4 regions of the Neptuniibacter halophilus genome follow, and region 3 is predicted to be linked to each of the others. Evidence: predicted binding sites of a transcription regulator. Region 3 holds the regulator's gene; each other region holds the start of a gene.
What was found. Region 3 encodes sigma-54, which starts transcription at its own class of promoters, with help from an activator protein. Its sites were predicted from a motif close to TGGCACNNNNNTTGCTNT; they were not measured.
Positions count from the first base shown of each region.

Region 1: the regulator sigma-54 is predicted to act here: its motif matches at 1,488-1,505, upstream of QUD59_RS05070 (acyl CoA:acetate/3-ketoacid CoA transferase).
Region 2: the regulator sigma-54 is predicted to act here: its motif matches at 2,471-2,488, upstream of QUD59_RS13025 (ANTAR domain-containing response regulator).
Region 4: the regulator sigma-54 is predicted to act here: its motif matches at 2,465-2,482, upstream of flgB (flagellar basal body rod protein FlgB).

Region 1 is NZ_AP027292.1:1,088,982-1,092,490, forward strand. Features, by position in the region: gene QUD59_RS05065 (sigma-54 interaction domain-containing protein) at 7-1,368, shown strand; gene QUD59_RS05070 (acyl CoA:acetate/3-ketoacid CoA transferase) at 1,545-3,215, shown strand.
Region 2 is NZ_AP027292.1:2,791,963-2,795,471, reverse strand. Features, by position in the region: gene QUD59_RS13030 (nitrate reductase) at 1-2,273, opposite strand, end outside; gene QUD59_RS13025 (ANTAR domain-containing response regulator) at 2,522-3,127, shown strand; gene QUD59_RS13020 (CmpA/NrtA family ABC transporter substrate-binding protein) at 3,144-3,509, shown strand, end outside.
Region 3 is NZ_AP027292.1:2,605,588-2,609,096, reverse strand. Features, by position in the region: gene lptA (lipopolysaccharide transport periplasmic protein LptA) at 1-227, shown strand, start outside; gene lptB (LPS export ABC transporter ATP-binding protein) at 231-956, shown strand; gene QUD59_RS12110 (RNA polymerase factor sigma-54) at 1,003-2,505, shown strand; gene hpf (ribosome hibernation-promoting factor, HPF/YfiA family) at 2,562-2,852, shown strand; gene ptsN (PTS IIA-like nitrogen regulatory protein PtsN) at 2,872-3,327, shown strand; gene rapZ (RNase adapter RapZ) at 3,339-3,509, shown strand, end outside.
Region 4 is NZ_AP027292.1:2,223,631-2,227,139, reverse strand. Features, by position in the region: gene QUD59_RS10315 (flagellar hook-basal body complex protein) at 1-866, opposite strand, end outside; gene QUD59_RS10310 (flagellar hook assembly protein FlgD) at 877-1,575, opposite strand; gene flgC (flagellar basal body rod protein FlgC) at 1,598-2,035, opposite strand; gene flgB (flagellar basal body rod protein FlgB) at 2,038-2,433, opposite strand; gene QUD59_RS10295 (CheR family methyltransferase) at 2,671-3,509, opposite strand, start outside.

The DNA of each region.
Region 1 (3,509 bases), 1.5 Mb from region 3:
TCAGCTATGCATTCACTTCGAGAACTGATTGAACAGGACAGCAACCACAACTTGCTGGATCTGCTCTCCAGCCTCTGCCAGGGCTCCATTGCAGTTGACGATCAGGGCTGCGTGCTCTGGCTCAGCGAGGCCTACCGCAAACTGATCGACATACCCGAGCACAGCGACCCCGTCGGCCAGCCGGTGGAAAATATACTCCCGACCACGCAACTGCCACGGGTAGTCAAGAGCGGAAAACCCTCGTTTGTCGACCTGATGCAGATTAACAACCGCTGGTGCGTGGTCACCCGGCTGCCAATCAAAAACCCGGAGAATCAGGTGATCGGTGCTATTGGCTTCGTTTTTTATGATGATCTGGACAGCCTTCAGCCCCTGTTTGATAAATTTGCCCGCCTGCGGCGTAAATTTGAAGATGAAAAAATCATCCGCCCCAGCCGTTACGCTCTCGATGACATGATCGGCAATGCGGTTCCCACCCAACTGCTGAGACGTCAGGCATTACGGGCCGCCCAACTGGATACTACCCTGCTGCTACTGGGGGAAACCGGCACCGGGAAAGAACTGCTGGCTCAGGGGATACACCACGCTTCAACCCGACGCAGCGGCCCTTTCGTCGGGATTAACATGGGCGCCCTGCCCGAATCGCTGGCCGAAGCAGAACTGTTCGGCACCGCCCCCGGCGCCTTTACCGGTGCCGACCGTAAAGGACGCACCGGCAAGGTTCAGCTTGCCGATGGCGGTACCCTGTTTCTGGATGAGATTGCCGAAATGCCGCTGGCCATGCAGGCTAAACTGCTACGGGTATTACAGGAGCGTGAGGTAGAAGCTTTAGGCTCCAACCGTCTGGAAAAAGTCGACGTACGGGTGATTGCCGCTACAGCCAAAGATCTGCGTCAGCAGGTGGAACGAGGCGAATTTCGTGAAGATCTCTACTATCGCCTGAATGTCCTGCCGATCAACCTGCCACCGCTGCGCCAGCGGCTGGACGACATCCCCGCTCTGGCGGAGCATATGCTGGCTCAGATCCAGCGTCAGTCCCAACTGCCTGAACTCACCCTGTCCAAGCGTGCTCTGCAATGGCTGCAGAATTACCACTGGCCGGGGAATATCCGTGAACTGCGTAATCGTCTGGAACGTGGCTGTGTGATGGCCGAAGGCGATCTGATAGAAGCACAAGATCTCGGCGCCAGTGACGAACTCCCGGCGGTACCGGCAAACTCTGGCGACCTGAAAAGCAGCCGGCAGCAACTGGAACGTCAGGCCATAGAGCAAGCGATTCAACGCTGCCATGGCAACAAAACAGCGGCAGCAAAGCTACTTGGAATATCCCGTGCCAGCCTCTATCAGCGCCTTAGCCGATCAGAATAGACAATCCGTACACAAAACAAGACACAAATACACTTATGTCTATAAAAATAGACACTAAAACCTAACCACTTTCCGCGCCAAGACCTATAACCCACTGATAAAAAACAACTTTAATTTTCTGGCCCCACACTTGCTCTGTACCTGATCTCCCAAAAATAAAAATAACGGTACGCGTAATGAGTCAGAGTAAAGTGATTACCGCCGATCAGGCGGCCGCCCTGGTTAAATCCAACGACACCCTGGTGACCGGTGGTTTTATCGGCATTGGTTTCGCTGAGACCCTCGCCAAAGCGATCGAAAAACGCTTTCTGGAACAGGGCCAGCCCAATAACCTGAACCTGCTTTATGCTGCCGGTCAGGGCGATGCTCAATGCCGCGGCCTGAACCATTTTGCCCACGAAGGCATGCTGAAGCGTGTGGTTGGCGGGCACTGGGGACTGGCCCCCAGCCTCGGCAAGATGGCGGTGGCCAATCAGATCGAAGCTTACAACCTGCCACAGGGGGTGATCTGCCATATGTTTCGCGACATCGCCGCCGGCAAACCCGGCACCCTCAGTCGGGTAGGCCTGAACACCTTTGTCGATCCTCGCTACGAGGGGGGCAAGATCAACAGCCGTTCCCAGGAAGATCTGGTCCAACTATTGGAACTGGGTAATCAGGAAGCACTGCTCTACAAGCACTTCCCTCTCAATGTTGCTCTGCTTCGCGGCACGACGGCTGATGCCAAAGGCAACATCTCCATGGAACGTGAGGCACTGCCACTGGACGCACTGGCCATAGCTCAGGCCGTGCATAACAGCGGCGGTATCGTTCTGGCACAAGTTGAACGCCTGACCGAACAACACCAACTAACACCGGACCGGATCCGCATTCCCGGCATTCTGGTGGATCATATTGTTGTTGCAGAAAGCGCAGATCACCCGCAAACCTTTGCCGAGCACTATAATCCGGCCTACACCGGCGAAATTCGCCAGCCCCAGCAAAGCAGTGACCAGATGGAGCTCAACGCCCGTAAGATCATTGCCCGCCGGGCATTGATGGAGCTGCGTAAGGGCGCAGTGGTTAATCTGGGCATCGGCATGCCCGAAGCCGTCTCCACCGTTGCCGCAGAAGAGGGCAAGATCAGTGACTTCACTCTGACAGTTGAACCCGGCGGCATTGGCGGACAGCCTGCCAGTGGACTCAGCTTTGGCGCAGTCAGCAATGCAGAGGCGGTCATCGACCAGCCCGCACAGTTTGATTTCTACGACGGCGGCGGACTTGATCAGGCCTTTCTCGGACTGGCAGAAAGCTGCCCGGAAGGCCATGTAAACGTCAGCAAATTCGGCCCGAAGCTGGCCGGGGCCGGCGGATTTATCAACATCACCCAAAACACCCGTGATCTTTACTTCCTCGGTACTTTTACCTCAGGCAAACAGGCACTCGAGATCACCGATCAGGGGCTCAGAATCATCGAAAACGGCCCGCTGAAAAAGTTTAAGAAACAGGTACAGCAGATCACCTTTAATGGCAGCTACGCCATGCAGTGCCAGCAGCGCGTCACCTTCATCACCGAGCGCGCCGTCTTCCGCCTGACAGCCAAAGGCCTGTTGCTGACCGAGATCGCACCGGGGGTAGATCTGCAAAGAGATATTCTGGATCAGATGGAGTTCACACCGCTGATTGATGATGAACTGAAACCGATGGATCCGCGCCTGTTCCGCAAGGAACCGATGCGCCTGAATCAGCCCGGCAGCCGCCCAATGCAGCAGATGCGAGCACTGATGAAAAAGGTACTGCAGGGTAACGAACGTAGCGAAATTGCAGCAGATCCCGAGTCGAGACTGTGTGCAACTACGGCAAGCTAAGGAGAGCTTGCTTCTTTTCCATCCGTGAAAGCGTTAACCACGTCTGACCGCTATAACCCATGTGCGGTGTTATTGTGCAACCGGTCGGACAACGCTTTCAGGGGAACAGGCTGATGCTGACGGCGGCTCGTTACCAGTTTGACTGGCCACCCGCTTAAGCACATCCCCCGGGCTAACCTGAAACCCTCAGTGCCAGCCTGTTCTCCGGATGGCTTTTTTAGTTTTTTCGAACGATATCGCCAAATCCACTCGCAATTCTGCCAATCCCCCCTAATATTTCAGGAAGCGCTCCGC
Region 2 (3,509 bases), 190 kb from region 3:
CAGAGATCAGCTTCACCCAGCTCATCGCGACACCAGGCCAGCGGATCTTCCAGCGCATTACCATCGGCCAGATAATAAAAGTCCACCTCGCCCTTAGGTACCCGCGACCAGTATTCTACCGGCAACTGCGGTTTCAGTTCTTTGCGACAGATCAGCCAACCCTGCCATAACGGTCGGTAAGGCTGCATGCTGACCCGACCATGCTTAGATTCCGGTTGTCCGGAGATCGGATCGGTCACCGGCTCCAGCAGAGCCCCCATTCTCGCCCGGGAGCTGAACTCACCATTCCAGTGCATAGGAACAAACAACTCGCCCCGGCGCTGCCCATCACTTATCCGGGCACGGCCGATAAACTCCCCCTGAGGATGACCAAGCCGCACCAGATCCCCCTCCTCGATGCTATTTGAAACTGCATCCACTAACGCCATCTCGACGAAAGGTTCATCCCGGTGCTGAAACAACCGGGGTGCCCGACCGGTGACGGCCATGGTATGCCACTGATCGCGAATTCGCCCGGTATTCAGAATATAAGGTAGTTCAGGCACCGGCTGCTGCTTAGGCGCGCTGCTCTGCAGAGGAATAAACCGGGCCTTGCCTGACTCGGTATAAAACTGGCCATCGGCAAACAGACGCGCTGTGCCGTAAGGTGATGTCGCCGTAACCGGCCACTGCACAGGCTTCAACGCATCGTAGGTAGCGATATCGATATCCGCAAACAGGCTGATATCAAAATCGCGGCTGCCCTGATTTTCAAACCCGGACAAGGCAGCATGCTCCGCGAAAATCTCAGCCTGATGACTGAAGCTGAAGCCCTCAGCAAAGCCCATCCGCTTAGCCACCTCGCAAACAATCCACCAGTCGTGCTTCGCCTCACCGCTGGGTGGCAATAACCCGCGCTGTCTGGAAATACGTCGTTCCGCGTTTGTAACGGTACCGTTTTTCTCACTCCAGCCGGTGGCCGGCAATGCAATATCCGCGCATTTCAGGGTATCTGTACTGGCCATACATTCGGAGACGATCACCAGCGGGCACTGCTCAAGCGCACGCCTTACCCTCTCGCTGTCCGGCAGGCTGACCACCGGATTGGTTCCCATAATCCAGACCGCTTTAATCCGGCCACTGTCCACCGCCGCAAACAGATCAACCGCTTTGAGTCCCTCTTTGCGCGCAATATTGGGTGCCTGCCAGAAACGCTGCACCCGATCGATGGAAGCCTCCGATGAAAAGTCCATATGCGCCGCCAGTTGGTTAGAGAGCCCCCCAACCTCGCGACCACCCATCGCATTAGGCTGCCCGGTAATCGAGAAAGGCCCCGCACCGGCAACACCAAGGCGCCCGGTGGCCAGATGACAGTTGATAATCGCATTGGAGTTGTCAGTGCCGCTGGAAGACTGATTCACACCCTGAGAATAAAAGGTAACCACTCGGGATGTAGCAGCAAACAGCTCATAGAAAGCCCGCAGTTGTGCTTCATCCAGATCACAGTATTCTGCTAACTCACTGAGGCCGGAAAACTGTGACTGAGCCGCGGCAAGCGCCTGATCGAACCCCTCGGTGTGGGCCGCGATATAATCCGTATCCAGATCTCCGGATTCCGCCAGAAAACAGAGCAACCCGGAAAACAGTTCACTGTCGGTGCCCGGCTTCAGGGCCAGATGCAGATCCGCCAGATCACAGGTCGCGGTACGCCGGGGATCAATCACCACCACACGCAGCTCCGGATTGGCTTTCTTCGCGGCCTGCATCCGCTGAAACAGAACCGGATGGTTCCAGGCGGTATTACTCCCCACCAGCACCAGCAGATCGGTCTGCTCCAGATCCTCATAACAGCAGGGCACGGTGTCACTGCCGAACGCCCGCTTATAGCCCGCAACAGCCGATGACATACAGAGCCGGGAGTTGGTATCCACATTGGCGCTGCCGATGTAGCCCTTCATCAGCTTATTCGCTACATAATAATCCTCTGTCAGTAACTGACCCGACAGATAGAACGCCACCGAGTCAGGGCCGTGCTCTTTAATGGTGCACAAAAGTCGCTCGGCGACCTGATTTAGCGCATCATTCCACTCAGCAGGCTGACCGTCCAACAGGGGTTTAAGCAAGCGCCCCTCACTGCCGAGTACCTCATGCAATGAGGAACCCTTTACGCATAAACGGCCAAAATTGGATGGATGTTCCCGATCCCCTTTTACCTGGCTCACCGTCTGATCCAGTAGTTCCGCGTCAACACCGCATCCCACACCGCAGTAGGGACAGGTCGTCAATTTGTGCATTCTGACCTCCACACAATCTAACTCGCTTTGCCGGGGTACTTATCTGCTGCCGCCCATAACAAAACAGGGCGCCTACCTAAGCTTACGCCAGATAAGTACGCCCCGTTGCGTGTATTCGATTTGCAGACCTGCTCTCATAGCCGATCCGCTTCTTATACAAGGTAAAAGCAACCCCCGTGCCAGCTTCTGCTCAATTTTGGAACAGTTATTGCTGAATAATCGGGCATATCCAATGCTGGAACTGGATCATGAGTAATTTAAAACGCCTCAATGTGCTGCTGGTCGATGATGAACCGGAACGGGTTAACGCGCTGAAACAAGCGCTGCACCAACTGGGTCATCACGTTGTCTGCCAGTTGCCCGACACTACGGACCTGAATCAATACGTCGGTGATTTCCACCCGGATATCGTGATTATTGATATGGACTCCCCGGATCGCGACACCATGGAAAGTATGGCCACCATGAGCCAGAACAATCCACGACCGATCGTGTTCTTTGCCGAACAACAGAATGACCGCCGGACAATGGCCGATGCGATTAATGCCGGTGTCAGTGCTTATATAGCCGACGGCCTGCAACCCGACAGGGTGCGGGCAATTATGGATACAGCGATCGCCCATTTTGACGCGCACTCCGCACTGCGCGAAGAGCTGGAAAAAACACGGACTCAGCTCGCGGATCGCAAGATCATAGAAAAAGCCAAGGGAATGCTGATGAAACATCAGGGTTGTGATGAAGACCAGGCCTACAAAACCCTGCGCAAGCTGGCCATGGACCGGGGGCAGAAGCTTCCGGACGTGGCCGCCAGCGTAGTGGACGTTCTGAGTCTGAGCAACGGCCTGAGCAAGTAGAGATAGAGGAACAGGTATGACGGCAACACAGCTACCGGAAAAACGCGATCTGAGCCTTGGCTTTGTCGCGCTGCTGGACTGCGCTCCCCTGGTGGTGGCAAGGGAGAAAGGCTTTTTCCAGCAACAGGGTCTGAATGTGATTCTGCAAAAAGAAAGTTCCTGGGCTTCGATCCGCGACAAGGTCAGCTTTGGCCTGCTCGATGGTGCTCAGATGCTGGCACCCATGCCCCTGGCCGCGACACTGGGACTGAATGGTAACCCTACACCAATGCTCACCGCCCTGACCCTGAGTCAGAACGGCACAGCAATCACCCTCTCGAAAGAGCTGTACGTCAGCCTGACCCAGCAGGTTGAGAACTGGCAGGATGATAAGGAACTGGGA
Region 3 (3,509 bases):
GTGACGCCTGGGGCCTGCACATGGTTTACGAAGTCGATATTGAAAAACTGACCATCACCCAGCAGGCTAAAGTGATTCAGGAGCAGGATACCTTTACCGGCGAAAAGATCATCTACGACCTGACCCGCTCTATCGTTAACGCTTTCGGCAGTCAGGACAGTAACGAACAGAGTTCCGGCCGGGTTAACATGGTGATCCAGCCAAAGAAAAAGAATAAGGCCAACTGATAGATGAGCTTACTAGAAGCCCATAACCTGGCTAAGCGCTATAAAGGGCGCGAGGTTGTTAAAGATGTTTCCCTGCAGATCAACAATGGCGAAATCGTAGGCCTGCTGGGGCCCAACGGTGCCGGCAAAACGACCTGTTTTTACATGATTGTCGGGCTGGTACAGGCCGATCGCGGGCGCGTCAGCATTGGCGATCAGGATATTACATCACTGCCGATGCATGGCCGCGCGCGCCAGGGAATCGGCTACCTGCCTCAGGAGGCCTCCATCTTCCGCAAGATGTCGGTCAAAGATAATCTGCTGGCTATTCTCGAAACCCGAGCGGATCTCGACAAGGCCGGTGCAACTGAAAAGATGCAGGAATTGCTGGAAGAGTTTCATATCACCCACATCCGTGACAGTCTGGGTATGAGCCTCTCCGGCGGTGAACGACGCCGGGTAGAGATCGCCCGCGCACTGGCCACCGAGCCTGACTTTATTTTGCTGGATGAGCCGTTTGCCGGGGTCGACCCGATTTCGGTTAACGACATCAAGCAGACCATTCGCCACCTGCAATCCCGTGGCATCGGCATTCTGATTACCGATCATAATGTGCGCGAGACCTTGGATATTTGCGAAAGAGCCTATATCGTCAGTGAAGGCACTATACTTGCCACAGGCAAGCCGAACGAGATTTTGGCCAATCAGGCTGTTAAGAACGCCTATCTTGGCGAACAGTTTTCCCTGTAACCCGGCCATAATCTATCTGGCTATCAGGAGTTAAGACCGTCGTATTATGAAACAAGCGCTCCATCTAAAAATTGGGCAACAGCTCACCATGACCCCTCAGCTTCAGCAGGCAATCCGTCTGTTGCAGCTATCCACGCTGGACCTTCAGCAGGAGATTCAGGAAGCGCTTGAAAGCAACCCCATGCTGGATGTATCCGATGAAGATCATGGACAGGATACAAGCAACAACGAATCCGACAACCAGACTGAGACCACTGAGATCAGTGCCGGGGAAAGCAGTAACAGCGATAATGACTATGACGACAGTCCGGCTGCCGAAGATAACTGGAACGAGAGCATCCCGGATGAACTCTCTACAGACAGCAGTTGGGAAGACACCTTCCAGTCCTCCACGCCCAGCCTGAGCAAAGAGGATCTCGACAGTTTCGAATCCAATGACACCGCCGAAGAGACCCTGCAGGATCATCTGCACTGGCAGCTCAACCTCACGCCCATGAGTGACATGGATCGTCTGATCGCCACCAGCATCATCGATGGCATCGATCCCGACGGTTACCTGACCATCAGTCTTGAAGAGATTCTCGAACACTTCCAGACCGAAGAGGATGAGCAGTTCGCCGAGCTGGAACTGGATGAAGTGGAAGCGGTACTGCACCGTATCCAGCAATTCGATCCCGCCGGTGTTGCCTGTCGCGATCTCAGCGAATGCCTCAGCATTCAACTGAGCCAGCTACCGGCTGAAACCCCGTGGCGCAATGAAGCGATCAAAGTCGCCCAGCAATATATCAAACTGCTGGGCACCCACGACTACCGCCAGTTGATGCGCAAAACCCGTTTGCGTGAACCCCAGTTGCAGCAGGTTATTCAACTGATTCAGGGGCTGAATCCGAAACCCGGCGCCAGTATCAGCCAGAGCACTGCAGAATATGTCATTCCTGATGTTATCGTCACTAAGGAACGGGGCGTCTGGACAGTCAACCTGAATCCGGAAGTATCTCCTAAACTGCGGATCAACGCCGGTTACGCCGGTCTGGTAAAACGCGCAGATAACAGCTCCGACAACACCTATCTGAAAAATCACTTGCAGGAAGCCCGCTGGTTCATCAAAAGCCTGCAGAGCCGGAATGAAACCCTGCTCAAGGTTTCCAATGAGATTGTCCGACGTCAGTCCGGCTTTCTGGATCACGGTGAAGAGGGTATGAAACCCATGGTGTTGCACGATATTGCCGAAGCGGTCGAGATGCATGAATCCACCATCTCCCGCGTTACCACGCAGAAATTTATGCACACCCCCCGGGGTATCTTTGAGCTGAAGTACTTCTTCTCCAGCCATATCAGTACAGCCACCGGTGGAGCGGCCTCTTCGACCGCCATCCGTGCGCTGATTAAGAAAATGGTGGCCTCTGAAAATGCCGCCAAGCCGTTGAGTGATAACAAGATCGCCCAGTTCCTGGATGAACAGGGCTTTAAAGTCGCCAGACGTACGATCGCAAAATATCGAGAAGCGATGGGCATACCACCTTCTAATGAGCGAAAGCGTCTGGTTTAATAATAACAACACATGCACGCTGACTAAGTCTCGTCAGCATTCAGTAGGAGAGACCTATGCAGATCAATATCACCGGACACCATGTTGAACTGACCGATTCCATGCAGAACTATGTGCTTGAAAAGCTGCAGAAGATCGAACGCCATTTTGACAACATCACCAACGTTCAGGTAACTCTCAGCGTAGAAAAGCAGCGTCAGAAAGCTGAAGCTGAGATGCACGTCTCCGGCGCACAGCTGTTTGCCACTCACGAGCACGAAGATATGTATGCGGCGATCGACGGCCTGACTGATAAGCTCGACCGTCAGGTGATCAAGCATAAAGAAAAAATGAAAACCCACAAATAGGCCCACGCTTTAACACACTATGCAGGTCAATGAACTCCTGACCCCCTCAAGCACCCTTTGCGGTCTTGAGGGCGGCAGTAAAAAACGTATTCTGGAAGTCATCGCTGAGCAGATCGCTGAGCAGCATCCGGAGCTGGATAGCAGCAGTATATTCAATGGATTGCACGGCCGTGAAAAGCTGGGCAGTACCGGTATTGGTGATGGCGTTGCTATCCCCCACTGTCGCCTTGCTGACTGTCAGGATGCCATCGGCTTCCTGATTAAGCTGGATGCAGCGGTTGATTTTGATGCGATCGACAGCAAGCCGGTTGACCTGTTGTTTGCACTGGTTGTGCCGGAGGATGCCACCTCCGAACACCTGCAGACACTGGCCTCCATCGCCGAGCTGTTCAGTCAGGAAGAGGTTCGCGCAGCATTGCGCGAGGTTCAGAACGACAAGGACCTGTTTGAGACCGTTAACCGACTCAGCAGTTAGGGGCAGATGTCATGAAGCTGGTTGTGATAAGTGGCCGATCGGGCTCGGGTAAAAGTACCGCACTGCAAGCTTTAGAAGATATCGGCTTCTACTGTATTGATAACCTGCCAGCAATGCTGCTGCCCGATCTGGTGCAGCAGATGAGCAGCGACCCCAGCCATCCGAATCAGATTGCGGTCAGT
Region 4 (3,509 bases), 380 kb from region 3:
ACAGGGTCCGTATTGTCATCAATCGTAATACTCTGAATACGTGGGTCACCATTAATCGCATCGGTCAGTTCAGAGAAAAAAGATGAACCAGAAGAAGAATCGATTACATCACCGACGTTGTAACCTGTTAATTCGGCCATATGCGTACCCGGTGTTGCTGCCGGTCCGGTAATGGTTACACCCGAAATAGATTCACCTGTAGTAATGCCTGTGACCTGCTGCTGAGCCTGAAAAGGACGCGCTTCGGCAAAGTTAAACTTGATGGTGTGTTCATTACCCAGACTGTCGAAAGTTCGCACTGTCGTACTGTAGGTAAAGGAGCCTGGCTCATCTTTATCGTAGTCAGCCAGCAAGGTTGCGGCGTCTTCGCGGGAATCGATGTTAAACGACAGATCAATCTCTTCGGTCGCCTTTGGCGGGCTTTCCTTCTGGGTTACTGCCAGATTACCGATCGGCAATCGGTTCCCTTCGGTATCCAGACCGTAACCCTGCAGGAATTTACCGGATTTGGAGACGATAAAGCCGTCTTTGTTCAGCTCAAACGCACCCGCACGAGAATACGTCACACCGCCCTGACCATCATCCAACTGGAAGAAGCCGGAACCATTGATCGCCAGATCAAGGTTGTTATTGGTGAACTCAATGGTACCTGCCTGGAAATCCTGAGCGATATCCGTAACAGTCACACCGGAGCCGGCCACGTTTGAGGAACCTGCACCCACAACTGCGGTTGCGTAAATATCACCAAACTCGGTGCGTGAGGTTTTAAAACCTACGGTACTTGAGTTTGCGATGTTGTTACCGATCACATCCAGGTCTGTACTGGCTGCTTTTAGACCGGTTACTGCTGTATTGAAACCTGCCATTTTTTTGTCCTCACGCGCCGATCTGTTTCACTTCGCTAACATCGAATGTGCCAGCCGTCGTATTCACCTGCATACCAATACCGTTCTCACCCAGGGTCACACTGTTGACCCGATAAGACATGTTGGTATTGACTGCGCTGTATTCACCGTCATCCAGTCGCTCAACCACAAAGGTGTAGTCCCCTGCTGGCTGAAGTGGATTGCCGTCTTCGTCAAAATCCATCTGCCAGGCAAACTCATGCTCACCCGGAGTTACTGAGCCCAGTTGCATGGTATCCACCAGCGTACCGCTGGCGTTATAAACCTTGATCCGCATATCACTGGCGCTGGAACTCAGGTTAAAAGAGCCCTTGGCATAAGGATTAAGGGCAGTGCCCACTTCCGCCGTATCACCCGCAATATACACGGAGCGCCCGACCATAGAGGAAGCCTGCAATGCCGCCTGACTGGCCAGCATTGACTGGGACATCTCATTCACCGATGTATTGAGCTGGTTGATACTCTCAACCTGAGACATGGTCGCAATCTGCTGCATAAAGTCAGTGGTATCCGCCGGACTGGTCGGATCCTGATTCTGCAACTGCGCGATCATTAAGCGCATAAACATATCGCTGTCTTCCTGAGACTGGCTTTTCGCCGTACTCGAAGCCTGGTTGGCCCGATTTATCTGGTCGAAGACATTTTGGTTTACGCCATTTACATTACTCATGGCTTAGAACCCCATCACTCAGTTATTGCTGGCCCAGACGGATCGTCTGTTGCAGCATCTGCTTAGCAGTATTCAAAATTTCAGTATTAATCTGGAAAGAGCGCGAAGCGGAGATCATATCCGCCATCTCTTCCACGACATTCACATTCGGGTAATAAACGAACCCCTGATCATCCGCCATGGGATGCGCAGGGTTATATTCTTTTCGCAGCTCAGCTTCACTCTCAACGATGCCAAGCACCTGCACGCCCTGCCCCGCAGCAATGCCCGATTCGTTATCAGGCTCTGCCAGCGGATCTACCTGCTGAACCGCAAAAACAGGTTTTCTGGCACGGTAAGTCTCATCCACACTGGAGCTGACACTTTCAGCATTGGCCAGGTTACTTGCGGTGGTATTCAGACGGATTGTCTGCGCATTCATCGCAGAGCCGGCAATACCGAAAACATTACTTAATGACATGTTTATTCACCCTTGATAGCTGATTTCAGCCCCGTAAATTTACGGTTCAGAAACTGGAAAGAGGTTTGGTAATCCAACGAGTTTTCGGTGTAGCGCGCCATCTCCTGCTGCAGCTCTACGGTGTTGCCATCTACGGAGGCCTGATTTGGAATGCGGAACATCATATCCGCAGCCAGATCCGGTTCGAGCAGTTCAGTTTTGTGGCCCGGCGAAGTGGCCGTCTGCTTTACCTGCAGCTTAGACGCATTTTCCAGTGCATGGGCAAACTCAAGATCCCGCGCTTTGAAGTTTGGCGTATCTGCATTGGCAATATTATTCGCCAGCACCTCGGCACGGCGTGCCCGATGGAGCAAAGCGTCATCATGAATACCTAAAGCTGCGTCAAAACTGATGGCCATTGGCTTGCCTCTATTTTCAGATGGTCAGATAAAAGCAATCCCCGTACCAGAAACAAAAATCACTTATTTAACAATGAGTTAAGATTTTTAGCTCCTCTGCACTTGTAATACATCACTCAAAACCGGCAATGGAAGACCGCCGTATTGCCGCAGCGGCAAAGCGGCAACCGCCGGCAAAAAGGCAGGCATAAAAAAACCGCCATAAACGGCGGTTTTAGAAAACGTCATAACAGAAGGTCAGATAGCCTGATAAATTATGCCCGGACGGCAGTGAATCATCTGATATTTATCAGACAGGCCAGACAGAAACTCAGAGGCACCCAGAATCAAATAGCCGCCCGGCTTCAGAACCCCGTGCATCTTGCTGAGAATCTCAGTTTTCTTCTCGCTGGAAAAATAGATCAGCACGTTACGGCAAAAAATCACATCAAATTTGCCCATAGCACTGTACTGCCCCAGCAGGTTGATGCTCTGAAACCTTACCCGTGATTTGATATCCGGTTTTACACCCCAACTGCCGTTAGGGAGCTGTTTGAAGTGCTGAGTCAACCGCTCCTGAGATAAACCACGGCCAATAGCCAACATCTCATATTCACCCCGGCGGGCCTGTTCCAGCACCTGAGTCGATATATCGGTCGCCATCACTTCTTCGGCACTGAGCTTACCCGGAGACTTCTTGCGAAACTCATCCAGCGTCATGCTGATGGAGTAGGGTTCCTGCCCGGTAGAACAGGCCGCCGACCAGATACGCACCTTAGAACCGCCGGGCTTTGCGGTCAGCTCAGGCAGAATGCGGTCGCGCAGAATGTCAAAAGGGTGTACATCACGAAACCAGAGCGTTTCGTTGGTGGTCATCGCATCGATAACCTGCTCACGGAGGCGTTTTGCCGCAGGGCTTTGCAGCTTGGAGATCAGATCTTTAAGACCTGAACAATTCTGCTCCTGAACAATTTTACCCAGACGGCTCTGAACCAGATACTGTTTGTGTTTCGCCAGAAGAATTCCGCTGTTATCTTCAAGGAAACGACTGAACAGCTCAAAGTCCGCGTCGGTGATCGTAAAGCTCGACCTGCCAG